2 regions of the Collimonas sp. NPDC087041 genome follow, and region 1 is predicted to be linked to the other one. Evidence: predicted binding sites of a transcription regulator. Region 1 holds the regulator's gene; the other holds the start of a gene.
What was found. Region 1 encodes sigma-54, which starts transcription at its own class of promoters, with help from an activator protein. Its sites were predicted from a motif close to TGGCANGNAANCTGCTTT; they were not measured.
Positions count from the first base shown of each region.

Region 2: ACIPF8_RS14920 (TorF family putative porin) is a predicted target of sigma-54. The motif match lies at 3,544-3,561, and genes of this name have one in related genera.

Region 1 covers NZ_JBIUZX010000002.1:240,158-253,454, forward strand. The annotation lists gene ACIPF8_RS04180 (SIS domain-containing protein) at 1-621, shown strand, start outside; gene ACIPF8_RS04185 (KdsC family phosphatase) at 621-1,223, shown strand; gene lptC (LPS export ABC transporter periplasmic protein LptC) at 1,220-1,813, shown strand; gene lptA (lipopolysaccharide transport periplasmic protein LptA) at 1,867-2,409, shown strand; gene lptB (LPS export ABC transporter ATP-binding protein) at 2,406-3,173, shown strand; gene ACIPF8_RS04205 (RNA polymerase factor sigma-54) at 3,353-4,834, shown strand; gene hpf (ribosome hibernation-promoting factor, HPF/YfiA family) at 4,990-5,340, shown strand; gene ACIPF8_RS04215 (DUF4197 domain-containing protein) at 5,510-6,199, opposite strand; gene ACIPF8_RS04220 (deoxyguanosinetriphosphate triphosphohydrolase) at 6,284-7,435, opposite strand; gene aroKB (bifunctional shikimate kinase/3-dehydroquinate synthase AroKB) at 7,432-9,159, opposite strand; gene pilQ (type IV pilus secretin PilQ) at 9,256-11,445, opposite strand; gene ACIPF8_RS04235 (pilus assembly protein PilP) at 11,442-11,990, opposite strand; gene ACIPF8_RS04240 (type 4a pilus biogenesis protein PilO) at 11,987-12,646, opposite strand; gene ACIPF8_RS04245 (PilN domain-containing protein) at 12,657-13,297, opposite strand, start outside.
Region 2 covers NZ_JBIUZX010000007.1:186,043-192,333, reverse strand. The annotation lists gene ACIPF8_RS14945 (YifB family Mg chelatase-like AAA ATPase) at 1-38, opposite strand, end outside; gene ACIPF8_RS14940 (accessory factor UbiK family protein) at 52-294, opposite strand; gene ACIPF8_RS14935 (GNAT family N-acetyltransferase) at 478-1,191, opposite strand; gene ACIPF8_RS14930 (GNAT family N-acetyltransferase) at 1,232-1,702, opposite strand; gene ACIPF8_RS14925 (PLP-dependent aminotransferase family protein) at 1,852-3,336, shown strand; gene ACIPF8_RS14920 (TorF family putative porin) at 3,622-4,395, shown strand; gene ACIPF8_RS14915 (P-II family nitrogen regulator) at 4,465-4,803, shown strand; gene ACIPF8_RS14910 (ammonium transporter) at 4,831-6,291, shown strand, end outside.

The sequences.
Region 1 (13,297 bases):
GCCAGCCTGATCGCGATGACCGGCAACGATACGTCGGCACTGGCGCAACTGGCTACCGTTCATCTCAACGTTGGCGTGGCGCAGGAAGCCTGCCCATTGAACCTGGCGCCAACCGCCAGCACCACCGCCACGCTGGCGATGGGCGACGCACTGGCGGTAGCGCTGCTGGACGCGCGCGGCTTCCGTGAAGAAGATTTTGCCCGCTCCCATCCGGGCGGCGCACTCGGCCGCAGGCTGTTGACCCACGTACGCGATGTCATGCGCAGCGGCGAAGCGATTCCAGCGGTGACGGCGGATGTACCGCTGTCGAACGCGTTGCTGGAAATCACCCGCAAGGGAATCGCCATGACCGCCGTGGTCGACGACAAATTCCACGTCATCGGCGTGTTTACCGATGGCGACTTGCGCCGCTTGATCGAACAGGTCCAGGATTTCACCAAATTGACGATCGCCGATGTGATGCATGCCAATCCGCGCACGATCAGCGCCGATCAACTGGCGGTCGACGCGGTGCACATGATGGAGCAATTCCGCATCAATCAGCTGCTGGTGACGGACACCGACGGCACGCTGGTCGGCGCATTGCATATCCACGACCTGACCCGCGCCAAGGTTATCTGATGGCAGCCGGCATTCCGTACAACAACGTGTCAGTTAATCCGGCCCTGCCCGAGGCGGAACTGATGGCACGCGCCGCGCGCGTGCGCCTGATGATTTTCGACGTCGACGGCATCCTGACCGACGGCGGCTTGCTGTACGGCGCCGACGGCGAGCAACTGAAGCGTTTCAACGTGCTGGACGGCCACGGCATCAAGCAGTTGCAGCAAAGCGGTGTCGCCACCGCAATCATCAGCGCGCGCAAATCGGCAATCGTCAGCCGCCGCGCTGCCGATCTTGGCATCGCCCATGTCCAGCAAGGCGTGCATGACAAACACTCGGCATTCATCCAATTGCTGACGCAACTGCAGCTCGACGCCGATGCCTGCGGCTTCATCGGCGACGATGTGATCGACCTGCCGATCCTGTCGCAGGTCGGCTTTGCAGTGAGCGTGCCCAACGGCCATCGCGAAGTCAGGGCGCGCGTCCACTACGTCACTCAAACCGCCGGTGGCCAAGGCGCAGCGCGTGAAGTGTGCGATCTCATCATGCAGGCGCAAGACACCTATGAAGCGGCGCTGGCGGCTTATCTGCGCCCCACTCCACAAGGCTCGGCCCCGGCATGAAAAATCTCCGCTCCACTTACCGCTTCCGCTTCATGCTGCTGCTGGTTCTGTTCGTGATACTGGCGCTGGGCAGTTTCTGGCTGGTGCAGGTGATGCACAGGGATACCGATGAACTGCTGCCCAAGCCAACGCGCGTGGAGCCGGATTATTACGTGGAGACGTTCAACTACGTGCAGATGTCTCCCACCGGGCAGCCGCGCTACAACATCTCCGGCGACCTGCTGACGCACAATCCGGTCGACGATTCATTCGACATCCAGAAACCAATCGTGCACAGCCTGGATAAGGAAAAGCCGCCGATGAACCTGCGCGCCGACCGCGGCAAGGTTGAAGACGACAACAGCAAGGTTCACCTGTATGGCGATGTCAACGCCGATCGCCCGAAGACGGCGATGGCCGACAATTTCCACTTGAAATCGGAATACCTGTTGTTGCTGCCGGACGACGATGTCATGCAAACCGATCTGCCGGCAGAAATCACGCTGGGGCAATCGAAACTGAACGGCACCGGCATGTATTTTAATAATTCCACGCGCGTGCTGAAAATGTTCAGCAAGGTGCACGGCGTCTTTCCGCCAAAGCCGCATTAAGCGCAAGCCACACAATTTATGTATGCGGTTCCATCCTTTACCCAGGATTTTTCATGAAACGACTATTTTTGCTTTCTCTGTTGCTGCTTAGCGCCGTGGGCATTGCCCATGCGGAAAAAGCCGACTCCGACAAACCGACGCTGATCGACTCCGACCAGCTCACGTATGACGATGTCAAGCAGGTCAACGTCGCCACCGGCAACGTGGTGCTGACGCGCGGCACGCTGCTGATGAAGGCTGACCGCGTCGTGGTGACCACCGATCCGGCCGGCTACCAGTACGCCGTCTTGTACGCTGATCCAGGCAAGCTCGCCACGTTCAAGCAAAAACGCGACGGTGGCCCGGACCTGTGGATCGACGGCCATGCCGAACGCATCGAATACGATGGCAAGACTGAAGTCACCAAGCTGTTTTCGAAAGCGCAGATGCGCCGCCTGCAGGGCGACAAGCCGACCGATGAAGTCAACGGCGAATTCATCTCCTACGACAGCCGCACCGAATTCTATTCGGTCAACAATACCGTCAATGGCAATAGCCAACCGGGCGCCGGCCGCATCCGCGCGGTGATCCAGCCACGTCCGAAGGTTGCCCAATGAGCGCCACGCCCGGGACACCTGGGACCCCTAGCAACCTGATCGTTAAAGGTCTGCAGAAGAGCTACGGTGCGCGTCAGGTCGTGCATGACGTTTCACTCAACGTCCAGTGCGGCGAAGTGGTCGGTTTGCTGGGGCCGAACGGCGCCGGCAAAACCACGTCGTTCTACATGATCGTCGGCCTGGTGCCATCGGATGGCGGCGAGATCGATCTCGACGGCGTCGACATTTCGCGCCTGCCGATCCATCGCCGCGCCGTGCTTGGTTTGTCCTACCTGCCGCAGGAAGCATCGGTGTTCCGCAAGCTGACGGTGGAAGACAATATCCGCGCTGTGCTGGAGCTGCAGCAGCCTAACGGCAAGCCGCTCACCAAGGCAGAAATCGACGAACAGTTGCAGAAGCTGTTGCATGAATTGCAGATTGAAAAACTGCGCGAGAGCCAGGCGCTATCGCTCTCCGGCGGTGAACGCCGGCGTGTTGAGATCGCCCGGGCGCTGGCGACCAATCCCCGCTTCGTGCTGCTGGATGAACCATTCGCCGGGATCGATCCGATCGCCGTCATCGAAATCCAGCGCATCGTACGCTTCCTGAAAGAGCGCGGCATCGGCGTACTGATCACCGACCACAATGTGCGTGAAACGCTGGGCATTTGCGACCGCGCCTATATCATCAACCAGGGCAGCGTATTGGCCAGCGGCAGTCCGGACGACATCATTGCCGACGAATCGGTACGACGCGTATATCTGGGCGAGCATTTCCGCATGTAGACACGCCGGTTGCAGCGTAATCGTGCCGCGCTAAGGCATAGCTTGAATTCTGCTTGTTATTTTCTGAATAAATTATCCGTTGTCCAATGCGCCGTGGACAGATTGACGTGCTGTGCTGTTGCAGCCGTCAAGTTCAGTCCCGCAGTTAAGAATAGAAGTGAATTGTCCGCACGAGAGCCATGAAACAATCACTCCAGCTACGCACCTCGCAGCATCTTGCGCTGACGCCTCAATTGCAGCAGTCGATCCGGCTATTGCAATTGTCCACGCTCGAACTGCATCAGGAGCTGGAACAAATACTCTCCGACAATCCACTGCTGGAACGGGTCGACGACCCGCTCGACAACTCCGTGCGTCTACTCGCCGACGGCGCCATCAGCGGCTCGACCTCGACCATGGATGCGCCGGTCGGCGACAGTGAAGTGAGCAGCTCACCGACTGAAGTCGAAGCCAGTTTCGATACCCCTGCGGCCAGCGACAACGCGCCCGAAAGCAGCGAGGGCGAATGGAGTTTCGACGATGTCGCCCGTAACGCCAAAACCCCGGACGATGAAGACGCAAGGCCACAGCTAGAAGCGCACGAATCGACTTTGCGCGAGCACCTGCAACAGCAGATGCGTGAAACCGTCCACGATCTGCGCGATCGGGCGCTGGTCGAACTGGTGATCGATGCGCTGGACGACAACGGCTACCTGGAAGAGTCGCTGGAGGAAATCCATGAGCGCCTGCCGGCCGAGCTGGAGATTGACGTCGAGGAACTATCGACGGCGCTGAGCATGGTGCAAAGCTTCGATCCGGCCGGCGTCGGCGCACGCAATGCGTCCGAATGCCTGACCTTGCAAATCAATCGCTTTGTCAAAGTGCCATTTGTCACGCGTCGCCTGGCATTGGCGATTGTGCAAGATCACCTGATGCTTTTTGCGCAACGCGATTTCAATAAGATTAAGAAAGCGCTTGAATGTGATGACGAGGACCTGCGCGAAGCGCAGACCGTCATCAAGCAATGCAATCCTCACCCCGGCGCGCCGTTCGCCGCCAACACCTCCGACTACGTAGTGCCGGACGTCATCGTCAGGCGCTCAAAGCAAGGCTGGCAGGTCATGTTGAACAATGACGTCATGCCTAGACTGCGCGTAAATGCTCTATATGCCAACATTTTGCGGCAAAGCAAAGGGGAAGGCGCACTGACTTCTCAGCTGCAGGAAGCCAAGTGGCTGATCAAGAATATGCGGCAGCGTTTCGACACTATCCTGCGAGTGGCGCAGGCAATTGTCGAGCGCCAGCGGAACTTCTTTTCACACGGCGCGGTCGCAATGAGGCCGCTTGTGTTGCGTGAAATAGCTGATACACTGGGTCTACACGAGAGCACTATTTCTCGTGTAACCACTCAGAAATACATGCTCACTCCCCACGGGATGTTTGAACTGAAGTATTTCTTCGGCAGCCATGTTGCTACTGAGGCAGGTGGAGAGGCTTCCTCAACAGCGATACGGGCACTCATTAAACAACTGATAGGAGCAGAAGATTCAAAAAATCCTTTCTCTGACAGCAAGATTGCCGACATGCTTGCGGAACAAGGTATGGTGGTCGCCCGCCGCACCGTCGCAAAATATCGCGAAGCACTAAAGATTCCGTCTGTTAATTTACGCAAGGCCTTGTAGTTTTTTGTGGTTTGATTGTAGAGCTTACCCTTGCTGTGTTCAGACAAAGCGGGTTTTACCGATTCTTGCCAGAGCAGTCCGCTCTTGATTGCTCGCCTAAAGATTCAACGCAACCTGTTCAGAACCGCCAGCAATATTCTTCATAGGAGCGCTGTATGAACTTCACCATCAGTGGGCATCACCTCGAATTAACCCCTGCCATTCGCGAATACGTACAAAGCAAGCTGGAACGTATCAAACGTCACTTCGACCAGGTCATCGATATCAGCGTGATTCTGACCGTCGACAAAATCACTGAAAAAGAAAAGCGCCAAAAAGCGGAAATCAATCTGCGCGTAAAAGGAAAGGACCTGCATGCTGAAAGCATCGCTCACGACCTGTATGCCGCCATTGATGCACTGATCGACAAGCTCGATCGCCAGGTGATCAAATACAAGGACAAGATGCAGGATCATCAGCATGATTCCATCAAGCATGTCCCGGAAGACCTACCCGCCGCGACCTGAACCGGCCGTCAATCGAACTCCGGCGTACGAGCTCAGTAGCTCGCGCCAATGAATGAACAAGGGCGCAGTCAATGCGCCCTTAGTTATTTTTACGGGCGACACTGCAGCCCGAATTACTTGCCTGCCGATGATCGCGCCGCCGTGCGGCACGGCCCCGCAAAAGCAGCGATTATTTCAACGCACCGAATACCTTGCCGATGATCGCGCTGCCGGCGCCGACCGGATCCTGGCGAATCGCTTTCTCTTCTTCACCGATGATGGTGTACAAGCCATCCAGCGCGCGCTGGGTCACATAACCTTCCACCGTGCTTTGCTGGGCCGGCACCATGCCGGTCTTGCCGACTTGTCCCATGATCGCGTTATATTGCGCCGACAGGCCGTTACGATCGGTCACGCCTTTGACGATAGGCAGGAATTTCTGGCCCAATTCGGCCGAGGTTTTCTGCTTGAAAAAATCGGTCACGGAAGTATCGCCGCCTGTCAGGATGTTTTTTGCATCCGTCACCGACATCGATTTGACCGCATTCATCAACAGCGGCTTGGCCAGCGGCACAGCCGATTCTGCAGCGTGATTCATCGACACCACCAGATCATCCAGCTGCTGGCCCTTGCCAGTCATTTTCAGTATTGGCTGCGCCTTCTCAAGTATACCCGGCAAGCCGATTTTCACTTTGTCGTTATTCAGGAAGCCGTTTGTCACGCCCAGCTTGGAGACGGCAACGTCCGCTCCTTTTTGCAACGCGGCTTTCAGGCCGCTGCTGGCGTCCTGGTTGCTCAGGTCGCTCAACGATAGAGCCAGCGCGGCAGTTGCCGACAAGGCCAGAGTCAATGTCACTGCTGTTTGGTATACGCGACGCATAATTGATCCTTGATAAAGTTAAGTAGATAACAACCAAGTCTAACCCAAGCTGCTGCGATGATGCGTTTGGCTTCAGTGCAACCTTTACAGATGCCCTTCGTCCACCAGAAACAGGCGCCTATGTTCACGTATCGCATAGCGATCGGTCATGCCGGCGATGTAGTCGGCAACCTGGCGCGCCTGTTGCTGCGGACTGTGCTGGCCATCGGCCGGCAATTGATAGTCCGGCGGCAGTAATGCGGGTTCATCGGTAAAACATTCATACAATTCCACCACGATGCGGCGCGCCTTGCTGGTCATCCGATTGACCAGATAGTGCCGATACAGGTTTTCGCGCAAGAAGCGCTTGAGAACGGCAGCCTGCTGCGCCATGCCGTCGGAAAATGCGATCAGCGGCGGCGCATTGCGCACATCGTCCAGCGTCTGCACCTTCGCGTCCTGGATTCGCTCCTGCGATGTCTGGATCAGGTCGGTGATCAACGCATTGATCATGCGCCGCACCGTTTCATTGATCGCACGCCGCCCCGTCAATCCAGGAAAAATCCGCTCTACTTCGCGGCTGTGCAACGCGTAGAAATCGATCTGGTTCATCTGCTCCAGTGTCAATAAACCCGAGCGCAAGCCGTCGTCGACATCATGATTGTTGTAAGCGATCTCATCGGCCAGGTTGGCCACTTGCGCTTCCAGCGCCGGCTGCTTGCGGTCGATGAAACGCTGACCTATATCGCCGAGCTTGCGGGCATTCGCCAGCGAGCAATGCTTGAGGATGCCCTCGCGGGTTTCAAACATCAGATTCAAGCCGTCAAACGCGCCGTAGCGCTGTTCCAGCTGATCCACCACGCGCAGGCTTTGCAGGTTGTGCTCGAAGCCGCCATGCGGCTCCATGCAGGCATTCAGCGCATCCTGGCCGGCATGGCCAAACGGCGTGTGACCGAGATCGTGGGCCAGCGAAATCGCTTCCACCAGGTCTTCATTCAGTTGCAGGTTACGCGCAATCGAGCGCGCAATCTGGGCTACTTCAATACTGTGGGTCAGGCGCGTGCGGAACAGGTCGCCTTCATGATTGACGAACACCTGGGTCTTGTACTCCAACCGGCGGAAAGCGGTGGAATGGACGATGCGATCGCGGTCGCGCTGGAACTCGGTGCGGGCGCTGGGAGGCGCTTCGTCAAACAAGCGTCCTCGCGACTGCGCAGAATGTGCGGCATACGTGGCGAGAGACGCTTCCGGGTTCATCGCGGCATGTCTCCCGAAGCCAGTTGCTGGATGGTCGCCAGCAGCGCATCCTGCGGCGCAGCGCTGATCAGAGAGCCGCCCAGGGGTTTCATCAGGATGAACCTGATCTGCCCGTCTTCGTTCTTCTTATCGACCTGCATCAACTCCAGCCAGCGCTGCACGCCAAGATTCGGCGCCTCGGTCGGCAAACCGGCGGCGCGCACCAGCGCGCACAGGCGTTCCTTGTCGACTGCAGTGATGTGGCCCAGACGATGCGACAGATCGGCGGCCATGACCATGCCGCAACCGACCGCTTCGCCATGCAGCCACTTGCCGTAACCCAGGCCGGACTCGATCGCGTGGCCAAAGGTATGGCCGAAATTCAGGATCGCGCGCAAACCGCCTTCGCGCTCATCCTGCCGCACCACGTCGGCTTTCAGTTCGCATGAGCGACGGATCGCATACGCCAGAGCTGCGTTATCACGCGCCATCAATTTATCGATATTGTCTTCAATCCATTTGAAGAATGCGGCGTCGATTACCGCGCCATATTTGATGACCTCGGCCAGGCCGGCCGACAATTCGCGATCCGGCAGCGTATGCAGCGTCAGCGTGTCGGCGATCACCGCCTGCGGCTGATAAAACGCGCCGATCATGTTCTTGCCGAGCGGATGATTGATGCCGGTCTTGCCGCCCACCGACGAATCGACTTGCGCCAGCAGCGTGGTGGGAATTTGCACAAACGGAATGCCGCGCATGTAAGCGGAAGCGGCAAACCCGGTGAGATCACCGATCACGCCGCCGCCAAGAGCAATCAGCGTGGTCTTGCGGTCGCATTTGGCAGCCAGGAGGCGATCGAATATCTGCATCAGGCTGGCCCAGTTCTTTTCTTCCTCACCATCCGGCAGGATGATCTCGAGCACGCTCTTGCCGGCTTCCTGCAAGGTCTGCGTCACGCGCTGCAGGTACAGCGGCGCCACGGTGGTATTGGTCACCACGGCGACCTGCCGTCCACTGATCAGGCGCGCGATACGCTCGCGATCGCCCAGCAGCGACGAGCCGATCTCGATCGGATAGCTACGCTCTCCCAACTCTACCTGCAGGCTGATGGTTGGGACTTGGTTCGAAGAAGAAACCGGTTGATTCATAGGAAAATTCGGTGAATTAGTAGTGGTACCGCTCGCCTGCCTGCCGATAAATTGCGCAGTATCTGCTTCAGCGTCAGGATCGTCAGGCAGCAGGTCAAGCTGGCTCAGGATGCTATGCACCAGGAATTGTACGTTAGGTCGCCCGGTGTCGATGACAATATCGGCCACCTCGCGATAAAACGGCTCTCTTTGTCGAGACAGTTCTTCCAGGCGTCGGCGTGGGTCCGCGGTTTGCAGCAATGGCCGGCTTTTGTCGCGGCTGGTGCGTTGGAGAATGTTATGGACGCTGGCCCGCAGGTAAATGACGGTGCCGCGGGATTTCAGATATGCGCGATTTTCCGGCTTCAGGATGGCGCCGCCACCGGTAGCCAGCACGATCCCGCGCCGTGCGCTCAGATCGCGTATCACTTCCGCTTCGCGCTGCCGGAAGCTCTCTTCGCCTTCAATTTCAAAGATCAACGGAATCGAGACGCCAGTACGCGCCTCGATTTCGTGATCGGAATCAATGAATAACTTGTTGAGTTTCTTTGCCAGGGCACGGCCAACCGTAGTCTTGCCCGCACCCATCAGGCCGACCAGAAAGATATTGCCTTTCATGTGCAACGCACCATTTCACCACTCAACCTTTTGCTCAAATGCGGACACCGGCGCAGAACCGGCGTCCCTGTGCAGTTAGTGGCCTGTAACAACCTATTAGTGCGCAGCAACCCGGTCAACAACGACTTTCGGTGTCAGGAAAATCAATAATTCAGTTCGCTTGTTAGTAACTGCCGATTGTTTGAAAAGATAACCCAGAACCGGAATATCTCCAAGCAGTGGCACTTTATTAACATCATTTGAAATTGTCTGGGTGTAAATACCGCCGATCACCACCGTACCGCCATTTTCAACCTGGACCTGGGTCTGGACGTGTTTCGTGTTGATCGCCACACCGCCAGGAACGGTGGCGCCAACGCTATCATTGGTCACATCAACGGTAAGGATAACATTACCATCTGGAGTGATTTGCGGGGTTACCTCCAATTTCAGATTGGCTTTCTTGAACTCAACCGATGTCGCACCACTACTGGTTGCACTTTGGTAAGGAATTTCAGTACCTTGTTCAATCAGGGCTTTCTGTTGGTCAGCGGTCACAACACGTGGGCTGGAGATGATCTTGCCTTGTCCATCCGCCTCCAGGGCCGACAATTCGAGGCTGATGAACTTGGAGGCCGCGGCATTAAACAGGCTCAAAGCCACGGACCCCGCAGTTCCGGAACTAGGTGCTGCAGGCAAATTGACCGAATTCCCGGTCACGCCTGGTGCCAAATTGCTGCCTGTCGTGCTGGTGGTCGTAGCCTGCTGTCCACCGGCTGCAACATTCGTGCTGCTGAAACCAAAGCCAAGCTTGGCGCCAAGATTGCGGCTGAAGCCATCGTTCGCTTCTACCATGCGTGCTTCGATCAATACTTGCCGTGAAGCGATATCGACCTTCGAAACCAGGTTGCGGATGTTTTGCAAGATAGTCGGCGTATCAGTCACGAACAATTGATTGGTACGCGGATCGATCACGGCACTGCCGCGCGATGACAAAATACTGTTCTTCTTGCCGCTACCACTACCGCCGCCGCTACCTGCATCATCAATCCCGAATACCTTCTTGAAGGCTTCAGCTTTTTGATAGTTCAGCTGGAAAGACTCGGTGCGCAATGGTTCCAGTTCAGCAATTTGCGAACGTTGTTCAAGCTCCAGCTTCTCTTTGGTCAGCAACTCGTCTTTCGGCGCGATCCAGATGACCGAACCGTTCTTGCGCATGTCGAGGCCCTTGGCCTGCATCACGATATCCAGAGCTTGATCCCAAGGTACGTCTTTCAGGCGCAAAGTCAGGTTGCCGCCAACGGTATCGCTGGTGATGATATTGAGACCGGTAAAGTCGGCAATCACCTGCAGCACGGAGCGCACTTCGACGTTCTGGAAATTCAGCGACAGCTTGTCGCCGCGATAGCCTTGCGTGCCTTGCGCCAGCTTGTTCGGATCTTCCTTGAGCGGCTTGACCACGATCACCAGTTGGCTGTCGGTCTGGTAAGCGCTTTGCTCCCACAGGCCCTTCGGTTCAATGATCATGCGCACGTTGTCGCCTTGGGTGACCGTAGTAATGGTCTTCACCGGGGTGCCGAAATCGCCGACATCCAGCTTGCGACGCAGGACATCCGGCAAGGCGGTTTTCAGGAAATCAACCACCACCGTCTGACCTTGCTGATGCACGTCGACGCCGACCTGGGTATTCGGCAGATCGATCACGACACGACCCTCGCCTGCTGTTCCACGGCGGAAATCGATGTCGCGCAATGCCGGTTTGCCGTTCAACAATGGCGCTGGCGCCGGTGCTGCGGCCGCAGTTGCTGTCGTCGCTGCCGGACTTGCAGGAACTCCTGCCGCATTGAGCGGAGCCGCCAAACCGCCTGAGCCGTCGATGGTCACCACCAGGGTATTGCCATCCAGCGCTGTCGCATAAGACAGCGACCGCTTCAGGTTGAACACCAGGCGCGAGCGGTCATCCGCTTGTGCCAGGACCACATTGCGGACATCGCCCAGGCTGATGTCTTGCGAGGTCTTGCCGGTGGCATTGTCGATACCGATAAAATCCAGTGCGATGCGAGCCGGACTAATGATCGAAAAACCGGTTGGTGCGGCAGTCAACGGCCGCTTGAAATTGACGCGAACGATAACGTTGGCGCCTTGTTGATTAGCGTTGATCGAGGTGATGGCGTTATTGTCCGCCGCCAGCGCCGCAGTCCCGGTCCCTACCAGGCACAGCAACGCGCACAGCATCAACGCTTTCTGTCGAATCACGCTCAGCCGGCCTACGCTCAGGTTAACGAATTTTTTTCCTGCTGCAATCATTTTGTGCTCTCCTGCAACGCTAACTTGGCATCGCGCTCGACCCATTCGCCGGACGCATCTTGTACGATTTCTTTCAAAGTTACTTCGGATTCGTTGATGGCTGTCACCATGCCGAAATTCTGTCCGATGTAATTCCCCACTTTGGCCTGGAACACAGTCCTGTCGACTTGCAGCAAGACATAGCTCAAGCCGACTTTCTGCAATGTGCCCACCATCTTGATCGTATCCAGCGGATAGTTTTCGAGTGTTTCGCGGCGCCGATCCAGATTCGGCTTCAGGCCGGTTGAATTACCCTGCAACTTGGCCAGCGCCACCAGCAGCTTGCTGGGATTGTAGGGATCGATACTGGTCGCCCCGGCATACACGAAAGGCACGAATTTCTTCGGCTCGGTCAGCTTCGGGATACCGACGCGGGCATGGCTCTTGGTGTCGGCCATCCACTCCTTGACGTCCTGTACGCCGCTGTCGCCGCAACCTGACAAAGTTGAGATGGTTGCGACAAAAAATGTCACCTGGGTCAAACGCCCAATGCGAAAAAACGTCATTTTTGACCTTTCTGCTTAGCTGAATCGGCGACCTTGCGCTGTGCCGCCACTTCGTCCTTATCCAGATAACGGAAAGTCTTGGCAATCGCATCCAGGCTCAACGAGCCATCTTTGCCGGCTACCAAATTCATGTTGTTCAGGGTCACGATGCGCGGCAGATTGGCGATGTCGCTGGCAAACGAGCCGACGTCGTGATAACTGCCATTCACCTTGATATTGATCGGCAGTTCCGCGTAGTAGTCCTTCACCACCACTTGGCCAGGCTTGAACAGTTCAAACTGCAAACCCCGTCCCAAACCGGCCTGGTTAATATCGGACAACAGCGCATCCATCTCCGCCTTGCTCGGCAGTTGCTTCTCCAGCGTGACCACGTATTCGGCGACCTGCAGCTTCTGCTTGCGCAGGGCATCGAGATTGATGGCTTGCTGGATTTTTGACTTGTACTGCTCTTTCAGCTGGACTTCCTTCTGCTCGCCGGCATTCAGTTCATCCTGCTGGTCGCTCCAGTAAAAAAACCAGCCGACCACCAACACCAGCAAAAACACAGCGACGCCGCTCAACACGCGCGGAACGATCGGCCATTGGCCGGGATGGCGGCCATTCAGCCCGCGGAACTGCGCCCCTAACGAAGCGCCCAAATTATTCAAATCCATGATTGCGCGTCTCTCATTTGGTGGTTGCAGGTGGCGCGGCTGCAGCTACGGCTGCGGTGCCAGCTTTTTTCGGTATCTCCCCCGCATCCTTCGCATCCTTGTCGGAAGGACGCTTGATGCCGACGTTGACGGTGAACGCGAACACATGCTTGCTGTCGCGACCGGTACCACCAATGTTGGCTGCCCGAATTTCAATCAGGTCCGGACGCTCCAGCCAGGCCGAGTTGTTGCCCAGGTTGCGCAGCAGCTCGGAAACCCGCTCATTCGATTGTGCATAACCGTTCAAGGCAACCCGTTGTCCTTCCTGCTTGAAGGAACTCAGGTAGACGCCTTCCGGCACCTGCTTGACCAGTTCATCCATCAGGTACACCGGCTGGTTACGATCGCTTTGCAGGTCCTCGACGGCCTGTTGCCGCGCCTTCAATGCATCGATTTCCTGCCGCAGTGTCGCCACTTCCTTGATTTCACCATCGAGACGCGTGTTTTCCGCAGTGATGAAACTGTTCCGCTCATTCTGTTTCGAGATGCTGTTGGCAAAAAATGCCCCCACCAGCAATACCGTTATCAAACCGATAATCGCGGACAGCACCAGCATGGCGAAGTAAGCGTTCTTGCGCTGCTTACGCTTGGCTTCGCGATGCGGTAAAAGATTAA
Region 2 (6,291 bases), on a different contig from region 1:
CCTGCCAGCGCCCGACTTTTCAATACCGCTAGCGTCACCGGCTTGGCGGAATCAAGGGCGTTTCAGTTGTGCTTCAAGTTCTGTGACGCGTGCTTCCAGTGCTTCCAGCTTGGCGCGGGTAGTCGCCAGCACTTGCGCCTGCACATCGAATTCCTCGCGTGTGACCAGGTCCAGTTTGGAGAAGCCCTGGCCCAGCATGGCCTTGACGTTTTTTTCGATGTCCTTGGCTGGCGAGTTTTCGATCGCCTGGTTGATCTTGGCTTGAATGTCGTCGAAGAAGTTGGGTTTGTTCATGATCGTCCTCTGGGAGTGAAAAGGTATGGTGGGACGGAGTTCCACGGCCGCCGTTGCGTGGCGGATTGCTCTACCCTCGACAAATACGAAAAATGATAACCGATGCGTTCCGCCCTGACATGCAAATTATGAACCGGCCCGGCGGTTTAAGCAATTTTCCGCCTGGCCGTGACGCCGTAGAAATCAGGCCTGTTCGGCGCGGATTTGTTGCAGCGATTTTTTCTGCTTGCCGGCGCTGTCGAAATTGTCGGCGTGCAGCCAAGCTTCGAAGACGGCCCGTTGTGCCGGCCATTCGCTATCGAGCATCGAAAACCAGGCAGTGTCGCGGTTCTTGCCCTTGAACACGCGATGTTGCCGGAACAGGCCTTCGGGAGTGAAGCCGAAGCGCAGCGCCGCCTTTTGTGAGCGCAGGTTGAGCGAATTGCATTTCCATTCCAGGCGGCGATAGCCGAGATCGTCGAAGGCATGCCGCGCCAGCAGGTAGATCGCTTCGGTGGCCTGGCGTGTGCGTTGCATGCGCGCGCTGAACCAGATATGGCCGATTTCGATCGAGCCGTGCTCCGGCGTGATCGCCAGGTAGCTCAACACGCCGGTCGGCTTGCCGCTGTGCTGGTCGACGACGGTGAAGAACAGCGGATCGCGGCTGGTGGCGCAGTTCTTGAGCCAGGCGCTGAAATCCTGCGGATTGTCGAAAGGCCCTACCGCCAGGTAATCCCATTGGGTCGGATCGGCGTCGGCGGCATGTTCAGCCTCGTACAGGTCCGATGCATCGCGCGCGGGATCGACCGGCAACAGGCGAATGCTGTCGCCTTGCAGCGGAACGGGTTGCGGCAGCGGCGCCGGCTTCCAGTCGGGTAACGGACGGCCGGTGTCGGCTGTGGTGGATTGTTGTGGCATGGTTGTACTTTGCATGATCAGGTTGGATGGCGTTGACGAACTAGTCGAGTTGTTTGCGATATTGCACGAATCCCGGCCGTTGCGCGATGCGGTCGTAGAGTTGCATCGCGGTGCTGTTGGTTTCGTGCGTCAGCCAATGCACGCGTGTGCTGCCGGCGGCCTTGGCCTGTGCGCACACGTGCTCGATCAGCAGGCGTCCAAGGCCCAGGCCGCGCTGGCCGGCGTCGACGTACAGGTCTTGCAGATAGCAGGAATTTTCCACCGTCCAGCAGGAGCGATGGAAGATCCAGTGCACCATGCCGACCGCCTGCTCGCCGACCATCGCCAGCGCGCCGAACATCGGTTCCTGGGGATCGAGCAGGCGCTGCCAGGTTATCTTCCTGGTGGCGAGCGGGATGTCGACCTGATAAAAGTCCTGGTAACCCTGCCATTGCGGATACCAGATTTCATAGTCTTGCTCGGTCAGCGGCTTGATAGTGGCCGCCGGGCGGGTTGCTGAATCTGTGGCCAAAATACTCTCCTGTGGTTGCCATTGCTTGTTTGTCGATGCGAAACAGCGTTCATCGTAGCGCTATAAGTTGGTATCATCAAAGATCCAATAATGACTGTATTTATAGGTCCAATCATGTGCGATATAAAGCCATTGTTCCTGCGCTAGCGATGCCGCAACCCAAGCCCGCCTCCCTGTCGATGCATCTGGATCCCGCCGGCATTACGCTGGATGGCCGCAAGGGCCTTGCCAAGCAGCTGTATCTGGCGCTGCGGCAGCGCATCCTGGCGACGCCCGACACCTATCGCATCAAGCTGCCTACCTCGCGTGAGCTGGCGCTGGCCTTGCTGGTTTCGCGCAACACCGTTGTGCGCGCCTATGAACAACTGTATGCCGAAGGCTATATCAGCAGCCGGGTCGGCGACGGCACCTATGCCGATGGCCTGGCAGCAGCGGCGCCGGGTGCGGATCAGGCGCCGTCGGGCGCGCCCGCTACCCAACTGTCGGCCATGCAGCGGCGCTTGAGCGGTTTTGGTGGCCGTCGCCGCTTCGAGGGCCCGGCGCGGGCCTTTCGCCTGGGGATTCCGGCCTACGACTTGTTTCCGAATGAAATCTGGGGGCGCTTGCAAGGCAACTTCTGGCGTCATGCGCCGTTGGCGCAGATGGGCTATGGCGAAGCCGCCGGCAACCCGCGCTTGCGCGAACTGATAGCCGTCTACCTGCGCCAAGCGCGCGGCCTGGTCTGCGATCCGTCGCAAATCATGATTACCGCCGGTGCGCAGCACGGGATTGCCTTGTGCGCGCAATTGCTGCTCGATGCCGGCGATCGGGTCGCGGTTGAAAATCCCTGCTACCCATCGGCGGCGGCAGCATTGACGCTGGCCGGTGCGCAACTGGTGGGGATTCCGCTCGACCAGGACGGCATGGATACCGGACAGCTGGCGCAACACGCCAACTGCCGCATGGCTTATGTGACGCCGTCGCACCAGTATCCGGTCGGCGTCACGCTGTCGCTGCCGCGCCGTCTGGAGCTGCTGGCCTGGGCCGAGCGTCACGACGCCTGGATCATCGAAGACGATTACGACGGCGAGTACCGCTATGACGGCACGCCGTTGGCGCCGCTGGCCGCGCTCGATCAGACTGCGCGGGTGCTATATGTCGGTACGTTTTCCAAGATCGCCTTCCCCGGCTTGCGGCTGGGCTATCTGGTGCTGCCGCAGAAGCTGGTGCCGGCGCTGAGCGCCTTGCGCGCGATGGCCGACCGTCATCCGCCCGCCGCCGATCAGGCGGTGATGGCGGAATTCATCGCAGCCGGACATTTTCAGCGTCACATCAGGCGCATGCGTCGCGCCAGCCGTGCGCGTCGCGATGCCCTGATAAATGGCTGGGAGCCGCTATTCGGCGCGCAATTGCCGTTGCCGAAGGTCGCCGCCGGCCTGCATCTGAGCCTGCCCCTGGCCAGCGCCGCACAAGAGACGGAACTGGTGGCGCGGGCATTGGCTGCCGGCGTTGAAATTAATTCGATGAGCCGCTTCTGCCTGCCCGGGCAGGCCGTCAGTGCGCAGCATCGTGCTGGCCTGGCGCTTGGATTTGCCGGTGTGGATGAAGCCGCGATCCAGCGCGCATTGCTGGCCCTGCAGCAGGCGTGGCTTTAATGTTGTAGTCAGCTACAAGCTGTCATGTAGGAGGAGTCGACGATTGCTGCACCATAACAAGGCGAATATTTTTTAAATGCGCCATCATGGTGCGATCAGCCGACATTATTTCTGCTTGAAAAGCTTTTGTAATTAACAATCAGAAAAAGCCGTCGCCAAATGCCCTACAAGCGGGCGGCGGCAGGGGAAAAGGATAGCTGCTTCAGTTGGCATGGGTTCTGCTATGGAAAGTTGGGAGAGTAACGATTCATCGGTTTTTCATTCAACATACCAACAGGGACTTCCATGAAAAAGCTGATTTTAGCGGCAGCAATAGCAGCAAGTTTCGCCACCGGGTTTGCGCATGCGGAAGATGCCAAACCTGATAATGAAGTCAGTTACAACATCGGCGTGGTTAACGATTACCGCTTCCGCGGCATTTCGCAAACGCGTTTCGATCCCGCCGTGCAGGGCGGCGCCGACTATACCAACAATCCGACCGGCCTCTACGCAGGCACCTGGCTTTCCAACATCAAGTGGATCAAGGATGCGGTCGACAGCGCCAACACCGGCACCGGCGGCAAGGGTCCGATTGAGTGGGATCTCTACGCTGGCAAGCGCGGCGACCTGCCGGGCGGTTTTACTTATGACGTCGGCGGCCTGTACTACTACTATCCGACCAATAACTACAGCCTGATCGGCCGCAACGCCAATACCTTCGAACTGTATGGCCAGCTCGGCTACGGCCCGGCTTACTTCAAATACTCGCATGCGATGACGACCTTGTTCGGCACCGTCGACAGCAAGAACAGCGCTTACTACGATGCCGGCGCCAACTTCGATGTCGGAGCGGGCGTCACGCTGGGCCTGCATGTCGGCCACCAGACTGTCGAGAATTTCAGCTTCGCCAGCTATACCGACTGGAAAGCCGGCGTCACCAAGACTTTCGATCAGATCGGCGGCGTGACCTTGGGGCTGGCGTTTGTCGGCACCAACGCCAAGGATGGCGCGTACGTCAGTCCAAGCGGCAAGAACCTGGGCCGCAACGGTGTTGTGTTCTCGCTGGCAAAAACCTTCTAACGCATTGCAGAACGCTTGAAGCGACATAGCGCAACGTAGAAATTTTGAATTAACTATAACGAGGCCAACATGAAACTGATTACTGCGATCATCAAACCGTTCAAGCTCGACGAGGTGCGTGAAGCGCTGTCGGCGATTGGTGTGCAAGGCATCACCGTGACCGAAGTCAAGGGCTTCGGCCGGCAGAAGGGTCACACCGAGCTGTATCGCGGTGCGGAGTATGTCGTCGATTTCCTGCCGAAGACAAAAATCGAAGCGGCAGTCGACGATGCGATCCTGGAACAAGCGGTGGAAGCCATCGAAACAGCGGCGCGCACCGGCAAGATCGGCGACGGCAAGATCTTTGTCTTCGATCTGCAAGAAGTTATTCGTATTCGTACCGGTGAAACCGGCAAAGACGCAATCTAAGGGGATAAAAATATGAACATCAAAAGAATGTTTGCTACGGTTTTGGCGTCCTGCACGCTGATGCTCGCAGCTACCGCCATGGCGCCGGCGTCGGCCGCGGATGAAGCATCCGCGGCGGCCAGCGCCAGCGTGGCATCGACCAGTGCCGACGCATCCGCTGCAGCACCGGCGGCCTCCATTGCTGCTGCACCTGCTCCGGCTGCTGCAGCAGCACCGGCGCCCGCCACAGCAACTGCGGCAGCGCCTGCTGCTGCGGCCCCAGCTGCGCCAGTGCCAAACAAGGGCGACACCGCCTGGTTGCTGGTGTGTACCGCATTGGTGATCCTGATGACCCTGCCAGGCCTGGGCCTGTTCTACGGCGGCCTGGTCCGCAGCAAGAACATGCTGTCGGTGCTGATGCAATGTTTCACCATCTTCTCGCTGATCATCGTGCTGTGGTGCATCTATGGCTACAGTATCGCGTTCACTGAAGGCAATGCATTCTTTGGTGGCTTCAGCCGTTTGTTCTTGCATGGCATGACGCCGGATTCCGTCGCCGCCACGTTCAGCAAGGGCGTGGTCGTGCCTGAGTTCGGCTACCTGGTGTTCCAGGGCGCGTTTGCCGCCATCACCTGCGCACTGATCATCGGCGCATTCGCCGAGCGCGCCAAGTTTTCGGCGATCCTGGTGTTCACCGTGCTGTGGTTCACATTCGCCTACCTGCCAATCGCCCACATGGTCTGGTTCTGGCCTGGTCCTGATGGCTTCACCGACGCTGCTGCTGCCGAAAAGCTGACAGCAACCGGCGGCTGGCTGTTCCAAAAGGGTGCGCTGGATTTCGCCGGCGGCACCGTGGTGCATATCAATGCTGCTATCGCTGGCCTGGTTGGTTCGTATGTCATCGGCAAGCGCGTCGGTTTCGGCAAGGAAGCGTTCAAGCCGCATAGCCTGACCTTGACCATGGTTGGTGCTTCGTTGCTGTGGTTCGGCTGGTTCGGCTTCAACGCCGGCTCCGCACTGGAAGCAAACGGCAGCGCTGCCCTGGCCTTCATCAATACCCTGTTGGCGACTTCCGCTGCGGTCTTGAGCTGGAGTGCCGGTGAATGGATCGGTAAAGGCAAGCCATCGATGCTGGGTGGTGCTTCCGGCGCCGTTGCCGGCCTGGTGGCGATCACTCCTGCGGCTGGCTTTGTCGGCCCGATGGGTGCCTTGATCATGGGTCTGCTGGCTGGCTTCGTCTGCCTGTGGGGTGTGACCGGCCTGAAGAAATTGCTGGGCGCGGACGATGCGCTGGACGTGTTCGGCGTGCATGGCGTGGGCGGCATCATGGGTGCATTGCTGACCGGTGTGTTTGCTGCTCCTAGCCTCGGTGGCACAGGTATCTATGACTATGTCGCCAATGCGGTAGCGCCTGACTACTCGATCAGCGGCCAACTGTTGATTCAGTTCGAAGGCGTGATGACGACCTTGATCTGGTCCGGCGTGGTCTCTTTCATTGCGTTCAAGCTG